2 regions of the Halodesulfovibrio marinisediminis DSM 17456 genome follow, and region 1 is predicted to be linked to the other one. Evidence: riboswitches for the same ligand, from Rfam matches in the RefSeq annotation. Region 1 holds a riboswitch; the other holds the start of a gene.

Region 1 (5,955 bases):
AATATGCGCCCTAGGCACATTCCTTCTATATTACAGTTTACAAAATTAATTTGGCAGCAGTTTGCCGCAAGCTGGGAAGAGGCTGGAACCAAAGCCATTGTTGTCGACGGTACTGTCGGCAATGGGCACGATACGCTGTTTTTAGCAAAACTTGTCGGTGAAAAAGGACAGGTGTATGGCTTTGATGTTCAGGAGTCAGGTCTTACAAATGCGCAGGAGCGTCTTGAAAAGGCAGACATTGCAGAGCGTGTTACATTGTTCCATGCAGGGCATGAGACTGTAGCGGAAAACCTGCCTGATGGAACCGCAGTTACAGGCGCTATGTATAACCTCGGGTACCTTCCGGGGAGTGATCATGCTGTTATCACGCGTGCAAAAACAACGATTGCTTCTTTGGAAGCGTTGTTGCCTGTGTTAACATCAAATGGTGTCGTTACGGTACATATATACACAGGGCACGAAGGCGGTACGGCAGAAGGCGACGCGATTCAGGCGTGGGCTGCTACGCTTCCTTGGAAAGAGTTTCGCGTGGGACGATATGATTTCCCGAATAAAGAGTTAAACAAAGAACACTTGCTCATTATCGAGAAGCTTTAGCAAATTTTTAGATTTGAAGGGGCAGGGTATGTCTGAAGAAAAAGTATGGCCGGATAAAACAGATTCTGACCTGTGGGAAGAAGTGCGGGCTGCTATGATTGAAAAATATGGTGACCGCTTTGATGATGAGCTTATGCGTAAAGCATTTGATTCGACGTGTGAGTATTTCGAGGACTATGTCCCCCGTAGCCGTTTCTTTAAAAGAGCAATTATGAACTGTGTTTGGGAGCGACCTATTATCTCCAAGGAGCAACAAGTTTATTAGTTGTTGTCTGTTGGTATAACGCTTTTAGTTGGCGGCAGTCATAAATCGTTACGTAAAAAAACAGGGATGCATTCGCAATTGCGAGTGCATCCCTGTCGTATTTTTGAGAACAGCATCAAGTTGACAAGAATAGCCTATAAGAAAGCAAAAGAGTAGAGGGCAATAGACTTGAGCAATGTGTCCGAGGTGCTGCCTCAAAAATGTTATTAATTAGATTTCGGTAAGAACAGCATCAGCTGATGCATTCTCAGTGCTTTCTTTTGCGAAGAATTCACGAGTTTCGTTTACTACTACGCTGGAAAGACCGAGCAGGCCGATAAGGTTCGGGATAGCCATGAGGCCGTTCACGATGTCTGCAAGAATCCAGATAAGGTCAAGCTTGAGGAAGGCACCGCAAGCAATAAGACCAATGTAGATTAAACGGTATGGCTTGATTGCGTTAACACCGAAGAGGTATGCGGTGCAGCGTTCGCCGTAGTAGTTCCAACCGATGATGGTGGTGAAGGCAAAGAACATGAGGCCGATGGTAACAGCGTATTTGCCGATGTCACTGCCGAGGCCCATTGCGAATGCAGAGTTAGTCATAGCTGCACCTGCAAGACCTGGAGTGTTCCAAGCGCCGGTGAGAACGAGCACGATACCTGTCATGGTACATACGATAATGGTATCGAAGAATGTACCAGTCATTGCGATAAGACCCTGACGTACACAGGAGTCAGTCTGTGCTGCCGCAGCTGCGATAGGTGCGGAACCGAGACCGGATTCGTTGGAGAATACACCGCGTGCAACACCGTTACGCATTACCATAAGCATGGTAACACCAGTTGCACCACCGAAGGCTGCGGTCGGATTGAACGCGCTATCGATAATAAGGCTGATTACAGCAGGGATCTCTGAAAGGTTCAGTAAAATAACTGCAAGGGAAGTGATGATGTAGATAGCTGCCATTAAAGGAACAATGCGGCTAGCTACAGCTGCGATAGAGCGGATACCACCAAGAGTAACAGCAGCAACAAGGGTGGTAAGAATTACAGCAGTAAGCCAGATCGGAGCATCAAAGGTGAGCCTTGCTGCGTCAGCAATAGCGTTAACCTGTGCAAATGTACCGATACCGAAGAAAGCAACACCGATACCGAAGAGCGCAAACATACGTGCGAGCAGCTTGTTGTTAAGGCCGCGCTCAAGGTAATACATCGGGCCACCAGCCATCTGACCGTTTTCGTCAACTACACGGTATTTGATGGCAAGCAGTGCTTCTGCATACTTGGTTGCCATGCCGAAGAATGCTGCAATCCACATCCAGAAAAGTGCACCCGGGCCGCCAGCTGCGATAGCAGTAGCAACACCAACAATGTTACCTGTACCGATGGTAGCGGAAAGAGCCGTACACAAAGCTGCAAACGGAGTAACGTCACCAGTTTTGCTGGATATTTTGCGTGAAGAAGGTGCGAATACGAGCTTCAAAGCCTTTGGAAGGTGCACAACCTGTAAAGCATTGAGGCGTAAAGTAAGGAAAAGCCCTGTTCCTACAAGCAGAATAAGAAGAGGTGGTCCCCATACGAGGGAATCAATAGTGTTGAGCAGATTAGTGATATTTTGCATCTCGTCTCCTAAAAAATGAATTAATCAGGATGGATGAGATGAGTCTCTGAGCGGGCGGGAATAGCTTGCGCAGCCACAGGCAATAAAAATAGTACTGCCTGTGCTGTAACACCACTCTGTCCTTGGTACCTGAGAGTTTCACCTTGCACAGCAAGGCTTGCTCCTTCGGTGCTCCGCAACATGCGAAGTCTCTCCAGAGGCTCGTCGGGAAGCAGTCCTTTTGCCTGAAAGATTTACTTCTTCGGCGGTGCCTTGCGGCACTCTCTCCTGCAACCGTCATCCGAAATTGTGAAATGGCTGTTTATATAACCAAGTAGCATTTGGCAAGAGGAAACGCCTGAAAAAGTAAAGTATGTACTCTATTTCAAGAAATCTAAATAAGCAGAAAAAATAATTTCACTATATGTAAATTAAGTGAATTAATCGTAAAAACAACTGGTTATTGTATAAAAAATGGCTTTTTTGACAAAAATGTGAGTAGACAGATTTTTAAAGTGCGTCTAAGACAGGCTCATCAGTTGTCGAGAGGTCTTTGTTCATTATGAATGAGGGCACAATCAATATTGTCCATTTTTGTAAAAACAGGCGATATTGAATGCATAAATTGTTGTAGTAATAAGGAAATTGAAGAAATGAGTTTGTTAGAGAAGACGCACACAACAGAGGCTCCGCAGAGCAACGGTATTGCTTTGCTCCCCCTTCTAATTTTTCTGGTGCTTTTTATCGGCACAGGCTCTGTCTTGATGATGTCTGGTGTGTCCATGGCGTTTTATCAGCTTTCAGCAACAGTTGCCATCATTCCGGGAATCATTGTTGCACTGTGGATGGGTAAAGAATGTCTTGAAGAAAAAATTACCATCTTCCTGAAAGGCGCTGGCGACATCAACATTATGACCATGTGTATCATTTACTTGCTTGCTGGTGGTTTTGCTGCTGTAGCAAAAGCCGTTGGCGGTGTAGATGCTACTGTAAACATGGGGCTTTCTTTAGTTCCTGCATCACTTGTTTTGCCTGGTTTGTTTGTTATTGCAGCATTTGTTGCTACTGCAATGGGTACCTCTATGGGAACTATCGCAGCGATCGGCCCTATTGCTGCTGGTGTTGCTGCTCATTCTGATATGTCGATTGCTCTGCTCATGGGCGCCGTAGTCGGTGGTGCAATGTTCGGTGATAACCTCTCCATGATCTCAGACACTACTATTGCTGCTACCCGTACCCAGGGCTGTAACATGCGTGACAAGTTCCGCATGAACCTGCTTATTGCGCTCCCAGCTGCTATTGCAACTATTGCGCTTTACTCTATCTCTGGTTCCACCGGTTCTGTTGCAAATCCTGGTGACTGGCAGTTTGTTAAGGTAGTACCATACCTTGCTATCCTTGGCTTAGCTGTAGCTGGCGTGAACGTATTCATCGTTCTTACTTCTGGTATTGTGCTCGCTGGTGCTGTTGGTCTTGCAACAATGTCTGACTACGCGCTGCTTACTTTCAGCCAGGATATCTACAGCGGTTTTGTGGGTATGCACGAGATTCTCGTTCTTTCCATTCTTGTGGGTGGTCTCGGCGAACTTATTCGTCATAACGGTGGCCTTACATGGCTGGTAAATAAAATTGGCGACATCGCTAAGCGCTTCAGCAAGACTGAAGAGAGTAAAAAAGCTGGTGAATTTAGCATCGCCGCTTTGGCAGCTCTTGCTGACGGATGTATTGCAAACAACACCGTTGCCATCATCCTTTCTGGTGGCATGGCGAAAGAGATCGCAAAACGTAGCGGTATTTCTGCAAAACGTAGTGCAAGTCTGCTTGATATCTTCTCTTGCGTAGTTCAGGGCTTAGTTCCATACGCAGCACAGGTTCTGCTTGCCGGTTCCCTTGCGAAAGTGTCTCCTGTAGATATCGCAGTAAGCAACTGGTACTGCCTGATTCTTGCATTTACAGGCGCAGCAGCTATCTACTTCGGTAAGCCATCTGAAAAATAGTTTATATCTTATCATACACCAATAAGAAGGGTTCCTTGCTTCATGCAAGGAACCCTCTTTTTTTGTTGGTATGTTTAGGAGTCGTTATGGACGCATAACGCCTCGAATCATTGGGTTGGTTTGTTGTGGGCTCATCATCCTAGGATGCATGTTAGGACCTAAGTGCATCATTACCGGTGCATTACGAATTTTTGCCGGTACCTTGCACATAACCAAGCAGCCATTTTGATTTGTGTATACTGCTTCGTATGGTGCGTTTTGATAACGGGCTCGCATGTTGAGTTGGGCACAGCCTGACATCCTTGGGTGCATTCCCATACGTTCCGTCCGTACTACACGCAGTCCTTGAGGTGAGTAGACAGGTGTGAACATCATGGTAGGTGGAAGGTAACCCGTACCACGCATTGCGTTTAGGAAAGATGCCTTGGAGTCCATTGTCATTGGTTGAGTTGTCACTACGGCTGTTTCTTCAACCACGATAACCTCGGTCATAGCGCTTGCGAAAGTAGCTGTCACCAAAACGAGCGCAAAGGCGAGTAAGGTAATTCTACTTGTCATGTCTCATCTCCTTAGGTTCAGTACACAACTCTCCGTAATTAATATACAAAACATGATAAACAAATTTTGTTACTGCATTACCATTGCAGTAATTGTTTAGTATGTAATGTAATAGCGTTCTGTGCACTGTTTGTTTGTTGTTTAGTACTATGTCAATGTACCATAGCAAGGCGTTCAATCAACCTAGATAGGTGTTTTTATCAATGGGGAAAGTAACTTTTAGGAAATATTTACAATATATTTTGCTTTATAATTTGACATTGCATTGAAGTTTTATTTTATACTTATTTGTCCGTAGTTGTTGTATAAAATGCTAAAAGGTCGGCAAAGGAGTATTAATATCATCTCGGTATCTAGTTAGAATAAGTAATATTATTATGATGTTCTCATTTAGAGGTGATAATGAATATTCAATGTATTCGAATTATAGTTGTTGCATGTTGTATTGGTTATAGCGTCGCAGCTTACGCAATTACCTTTGTCCCACCGATTGAGGAGCCTGATTATGGATACTGTTTTATACAGAACTACGTTGATGTAAGTTCCGTTCATGGTGGACAGGATTACTATGATCATTGCCGGAGCTACGAACGGCATAAGGGGACGGATTTTCGCGTGTCCTATGCTGCAATGAAGGAGGGAGTAGATGTGCTTGCAGCGGCGGACGGTAAAGTGCTCCGGACTCGTGATGGAATGGGCGATGCGTATGTTCAGGATGGAAGGTATAATGTGCATGGTCGTGAATGCGGTAATGGGGTGGTTATAGATCATGGTGGCGGGTGGCAGACGCAGTATTGCCATTTGAAAAAAGGGACGGTTCGTGTTGCTTCGGGCGATGAGGTGAAGGCAGGAAGTGTGCTTGGCGAGATAGGTCTTTCTGGAAAGACAGGGTTTGTACATGTGCATTTTCAGGTAACATATGATGGTAAAATAGTGTGTCCTTTTTCTGGAAAGCGA
Region 2 (5,955 bases), on a different contig from region 1:
TCGTTGTTGAATCAATTTCAAGCACGATCAGCGGACGCGTAAAATATCAGGGTACATTCTGGAACGCCGAGGCAGACGAAGCTATTCCTTCCGGTTCTACTGTAACCATTCTCGCCCGCAAAGAATCTGACCCCAATACTTTCATTGTTAAAAAGGATTAACATGACCAGTCTTATCACCTCTATTGTTATCGCCGTTCTTGTTCTCATTACGCTGATTAAAACGGCTGTTGTCGTGCCACAAAGAAGCTCCTACGTTATTGAACGATTAGGTAAGTACTCCAAAACCCTTGAAGCCGGTCTGCATATCCTCATTCCTTTTGTAGACAAGGTAGCCTACCGCCGCTCTACCAAAGAAGAGATCTTAAACATCCCATCTCAGTCCTGCATTACCAGCGACAACGTTGTGGTTGAAATCGACGGTGTCCTCTACATTCAGGTACAAGATGTTATGAAATCCTGCTACGGCGTAAACGACTACTACCTTGCGGCAGGTCAATTGGCACAAACTTCCCTGCGCTCTGCTATCGGTAAAATCAGCCTTGATAAAACCTTTGAAGAACGTGACAGCATCAACGCCGCGGTTGTGAGTGCTATTGACGAAGCTGCACGCGAATGGGGCATCAAAGTTATGCGCTACGAAATTCAGGACATCACACCTCCTGAAACTGTAATGCATGCCATGGAACAACAAATGAAAGCTGAACGCGAAAAACGTGCAGAAATCGCAAGTTCTGAAGGCGACAGACAGTCCCGTATCAACCGTGCAGAAGGCTTAAAACAGGAAGCAATTGAACTTTCTGAAGGTGAAAAGCAGAAAAAAATTAACGAAGCAGCCGGTCAAGCTGAAGAAATCATGCTTATTGCAGAAGCTACTGCAAAAGGTATAACCATGATTGCAGATGCTATGGCTGCACCGGGCGGTGCTGAAGCTGCTAAGCTGAAAATTGCAGAACAGTTCATTAACGAGTTCGGTAAAATGGCTGAGAAATCAAATACCATGATCGTTCCGGCCGACATGGCAAACGTAGGCGGCATGGTCGCTTCTGCCACTGAAATTTTAAACAACGTTAAACTCCAAAAATAACGTTTGTCCTCCTACCTTCTTAAGGCTGCTTCTGATTTCTATAACCAGAAGCAGCCTTTTGCATTTCAGTCTGTTATATTAAAAACTAGGCTCCAATTTTTGATACACAATTTGGGATGACTTTGCGTGTGCTCCTGAGTATAGTGCCGCCATGGCAAAAATCGGAGAATTTACATTACACGCAACGGACGGAGCTGCCCGTACAGGTGAACTGCAAACTGCGCACGGCGTAGTGCAGACGCCTATCTTTATGCCTGTGGGCACGGTAGGCAGCGTTAAGGGCATTGCTCCTGACGACTTGAACAATATTGGCGCTGAGATCATTCTCGGCAACACCTACCACTTATACCTTCGTCCGGGCGACGATCTTGTTGCACGCCATGGCGGTCTGCAAAAGTTCAATTCCTGGAACAAACCAATCCTCACGGACAGTGGCGGATTTCAGGTATTCAGCCTCAGCGATTTACGAAAAATCAAAGAAGAAGGCGTCACCTTCCGCTCCCATCTGGATGGTTCCAAGCATCTTTTCACACCGGAAAAAGTTATCCAGATTCAGCGCAACCTGAACTCTGACATCATGATGGTGCTGGATGAATGCGTAGGCTTTGGCGCTGACAAAGAATACACTGCCCGCTCCTTGGAAATGACCACCCGCTGGGCAAAACGCTGTCGTGAAGAATACCCTCGTGGCGCCGGAGACAACCTTCTCTTCGCTATCACACAGGGCGGCTTCTTCAAAGACTTACGTGAACGCTCCATTGCACAGCTGACCTCTGAAGATTTCGACGGCTTCGCACTTGGCGGTCTGTCTGTTGGTGAAAGCAAAGAGAAGATGATGGAAATCTTATACCATTCCGCTCCTCTGCTTCCAAAAGACAAACCACGCTACCTTATGGGCGTCGGTACCCCGCTCGACATTATCAACGGTATTAACGCCGGCATTGATATGTTCGACTGCGTTCTGCCTACCCGTAACGCACGTAACGGCACTCTCTACACCTCACAGGGTAAAATCAGCATCAAGCGCAAAGAGTATGCCGAAGATGACGGACCGCTTGATCCGAACTGTAACTGTTACACTTGCCGCACATTCTCCCGTGCGTACTTGCGTCATCTGTTCCAGGCAAAAGAGCTGCTCTCTTTCCGTCTGAACTCTATCCACAACCTTACCTACTTCCTCGACACTGTTCGTGGAGCACGTAAGGCTATTCGTGAAGGTAGATTTGCAGAGTACAAAAAGTCTTACGAAGCTATTTATCCTAACGAAGTCGTATAACTACAAAGCGATACATTGCAGTTACGCTGCAAAAAACATAATAAAATACGTCCTGTTCACCATGTACAGGGCGTTTTTTTATTCCATATATGTGAAAATTATTTTTTTTCCTAAGTAATATAAGAAATTCAACCGCTGCGGTGTATTTTTTATTGCGTTTTATATCTGCTCACGATAAACAGAAATCTGCCTCAACATATGGATCTCGGTTGAAGGTAGCAGGAGAGACCGTCTTTTTTTCCCCAAAAAAAGAAACGGCGCCGAAGATGTAACTCTTTCAGGCAAAAGGACTGCTGCTCGGACGAGCCTCTGGAGAGACTCCGCAAGGAGCACCGAAGGAGCAAACTGCTTTCCCAGTGCAGTGAAACTCTCAGGTAAAAGGACAGAGTGGACCCATAAAACCATTATTGCGTTTTCTTGCGTCCTCTTTCCCTCTTTCCAGTCGCCCCGTGTTTCTTATTTAGGCACCGCTAATGCGGGCTTTTTTTGTTTCTATGCATATCAGCCTGCAAACTGGGAGCATTTGATTACGTTTGTAATCGCCTATGTGCGATACATATATGGGGGAATATAGATTCCCCTCCTGACTGGTTTGTTGTTGTGGTTGCGATGCGCCGGAGCTGTAAGTTCCGGCGCATCTGCATTTTTATAACATCCGCTTTTTTTCCTTCATATTTTCTTCCCTTCTTCGCCACACTCCTCCCCCCTTTATTTGGTATCTTGCAGTGCAACAAACATTATCATTGCTACCCCGCCATAAAAAAAGCACTACACTTTCATAGTACTCTTTTTTTATGGCACTATCTGAAGCTATTAATAGCGTTTTGTTTTTATCAATTTTTTCTGCCGTTACACTGCACCCAATATAAAAAATTATCTTCACAGGAGCTTACTATGCAAACAGTTTCCTTGAAAAGAAATGGCAAAGAAGACCTAGTATTTACAGGTGAATTGCTTGTGAGCCTTGATGACAGAGAATTGATGGGCGTGACACCAAACTGGTGGGAGCTGAAGCTGTACAAAACCTCAATCGGTAAATTCATCCTCTCTTCAACATTCCATATCAACTATCCTAGCAGACGCACCCTGCACGGGGCACTCAGTTTCTCCAAAGCTGAACACCTGCAACACTACCTCGTAAACGAATGCAACGGACCTACAAAAATCGCTGACGAATTCATCAACAGAGCTGCCAAACGGGATCAAGCATTTCAAGCAATTCTCAACAATCAGAAAGGGGGATCTGCTTTCAAGCAACCAGCCAGCAGACCTGTTGCGTCAAAGGCATTCTAACATTTCGCTAAGGTAAGTTTGTCAGCCGGACCTTAACAAACAGGGGTAGGTACCCCCTGCATCCCAAAACAAACAAAGCACCTATTAGCGGTCTACCAAAAGAAATCACGGAAAAAGGATGAAGCATCTGCTTCATCCTTTTTCATTTCACCTTGAGTACACAGAAAAGTTCTTCTTCCTACAGCTTGATCAAACAATATCAATGAATGATTAACGATAGAAGCTAACTACATAAGACAAAAAAAGGGCAGAGTCATTGCTCTGCCCTTTCTTCTTTTCCTATACAATTGCTATAGCTAGCTCAGCCTAGGAACGCATATTCTCAATAATACCATTCAAATCCTGTGCAAGCTGTGCAACCGATTCTACCGCTACAGTAGATTCTGTCATGGCAGCAGCTGTCTGTTCAGAGATGTCATTAATTACCGTAACAGAACTATTAATCTGTTCACTTGCAGCAGACTGCTCTTCTGATGCAGTAGCAATTGCACGAACCTGATCAGCAGTTGCTTCAACCATTTTCATAATTGATTTTAATGCCTCACCAGAACGGGTTGCAAGCTCGGTAGAATCATCCACAAGCTCTACAGCTCGTTCTGTAGCCTCAACGTTCTGCTGTGTGCTTGTCTGAATTGCACTTACATACTCAACAACTTCGCGAGTAGCATTCATTGTCTTTTCTGCAAGTTTGCGCACTTCATCCGCAACAACAGCAAAACCGCGGCCCGCATCACCTGCTCGAGCAGCTTCAATAGCGGCGTTTAATGCAAGCAAGTTTGTCTGGTCTGCAATATCTTCAATCACGGTAATAATCTGACCAATACCATCTGCACGACGACCGAGTACAGTCATCTCTTCTTTCAAAGCCTGAGCTTGGTCAGCAACAGCATGAATTCTCTCCACTGCCTGATCAACAACCTGACCACCTTCAACAGCTTTTTCCTGTGTCGATGCTGCTAGTTCGGCTGCATCCGATGCGTTACGGGCAACCTCAAGAACAGATGCATTCATCTGCGTCATGGCACTTGCGGATTCACCTGTAAGCTTCTGCTGTTCATCAGCACCGTTACTCGACTGTCGTATCTGCGCCGCAAGCTCTTCAGAAGCAGAAGATACCTGTTCTGAAATGGCACGTGCAGAATTTGCGGCCTGAGTAATCTTCTCGTTCTGTTCTTCAACTCTGCTTTGTTGCCTACGCATGGTCGTCATGTCTGTAATCATCACAAACACACCAAGCATCTTGCCATCCAGATCATAGATAGGCGCGGCATCAAAAATAAGGGTGAGTTCTTCACCTGCAAAGTTTTCCAAGACACCTTCATTACCGGTAGAAGGTCTGTGCGATGTCATCACATCACTAATAATGCGATCACAACATGGATCGTTAACAACAAAATCAGAGACCGCAACACCCTTGTAATCAACCGGCGTTCCAGCAATCCCCATCAAATCAATTGCTTGCTGGTTTGTCGAAGTAACCTTGCGGTCAACATCACAGATAAGAATAGGTGCCGTCATGCCGCGCAAAACGCCCTTGGAGAAACCAAGTTCAACCTTGAGCTTATCAACCATTGCACCAAGGTTTTTAGACAAATTACCAAGCTCGTCTTCACTGTTCACCAAGAAATGTGCGTTAAAATCACCATTACTAATGGCATCTGAAGAAGAAGCAATCTGTTCAATAGGACGAATAACTACTTTACGAATGAAGAACACAACACTCAGGACGAGAACAAGAAGTCCGGCAAATGAAATCGCGATGTTCTCATACATTTGCAACGCGATTGTATCCATAGCCCCTGAGATGTCTTTCGTAATAACTAGCTGTCCGAGAATTGGTTTTGATGCACCGTGACAGTGCTTACAGGAGGGCGCGTTTGGAATTGAGATAACTCTGACAAAAACAGGACTGTCGCCACCGCTCACAATCAGATTCTCTTTTACAGGCTGTTTTAATGCTCGTTTTGACACATCCGCAAAACCATCAATAGGTAATAGTTCTGCTATCTGCTTATCAATGTCAGCCTCTTGTGTTGAATATGTGACTTCACCTGCAAAATCTGCAAGATGAACTTTCATATCAGGATACTCTTTCCCGAGGCGAACAAATTCTCCCGTTGTCCCTTCATCGTTACCGACAACCATCGGACGCTCGATAGCTTCCTGTACCAGTTGCGATGTCTGCGTCAAAGACTGACTCAGTTGTTCCAGCATTCCATCATGCTGCAAATAGGTGGAAGTGCCTATCAGAACGGCGAACACAACAAACGAAATAAAGGTAATTAAGAGCGAAATCTTCG

The links. Region 1 has a riboswitch for glycine ahead of BUR09_RS08980 (alanine/glycine:cation symporter family protein). Riboswitches for the same ligand answer to the same signal wherever they lie in the genome.
Region 2: it holds a riboswitch for glycine, as region 1 does, so the genes downstream of both, BUR09_RS07665 (hypothetical protein) here and BUR09_RS08980 (alanine/glycine:cation symporter family protein) in region 1, are expected to answer to the same signal.

Annotation. Positions count from the first base shown of each region.
Region 1 covers NZ_FSRG01000005.1:222,226-228,180, forward strand. Annotated here, with positions in the region: gene BUR09_RS08970 (class I SAM-dependent methyltransferase) at 4-597, shown strand; gene BUR09_RS08975 (hypothetical protein) at 626-862, shown strand; gene BUR09_RS08980 (alanine/glycine:cation symporter family protein) at 1,073-2,464, opposite strand; glycine riboswitch at 2,579-2,663, opposite strand; glycine riboswitch at 2,667-2,744, opposite strand; gene BUR09_RS08985 (Na+/H+ antiporter NhaC family protein) at 3,097-4,440, shown strand; gene BUR09_RS08990 (hypothetical protein) at 4,525-4,998, opposite strand; gene BUR09_RS08995 (M23 family metallopeptidase) at 5,401-5,955, shown strand, end outside.
Region 2 covers NZ_FSRG01000004.1:716,886-722,840, reverse strand. Annotated here, with positions in the region: gene BUR09_RS07685 (NfeD family protein) at 1-161, shown strand, start outside; gene BUR09_RS07680 (SPFH domain-containing protein) at 163-1,086, shown strand; gene tgt (tRNA guanosine(34) transglycosylase Tgt) at 1,238-2,362, shown strand; glycine riboswitch at 2,662-2,758, shown strand; gene BUR09_RS07665 (hypothetical protein) at 3,257-3,655, shown strand; gene BUR09_RS07660 (methyl-accepting chemotaxis protein) at 3,962-5,955, opposite strand, start outside.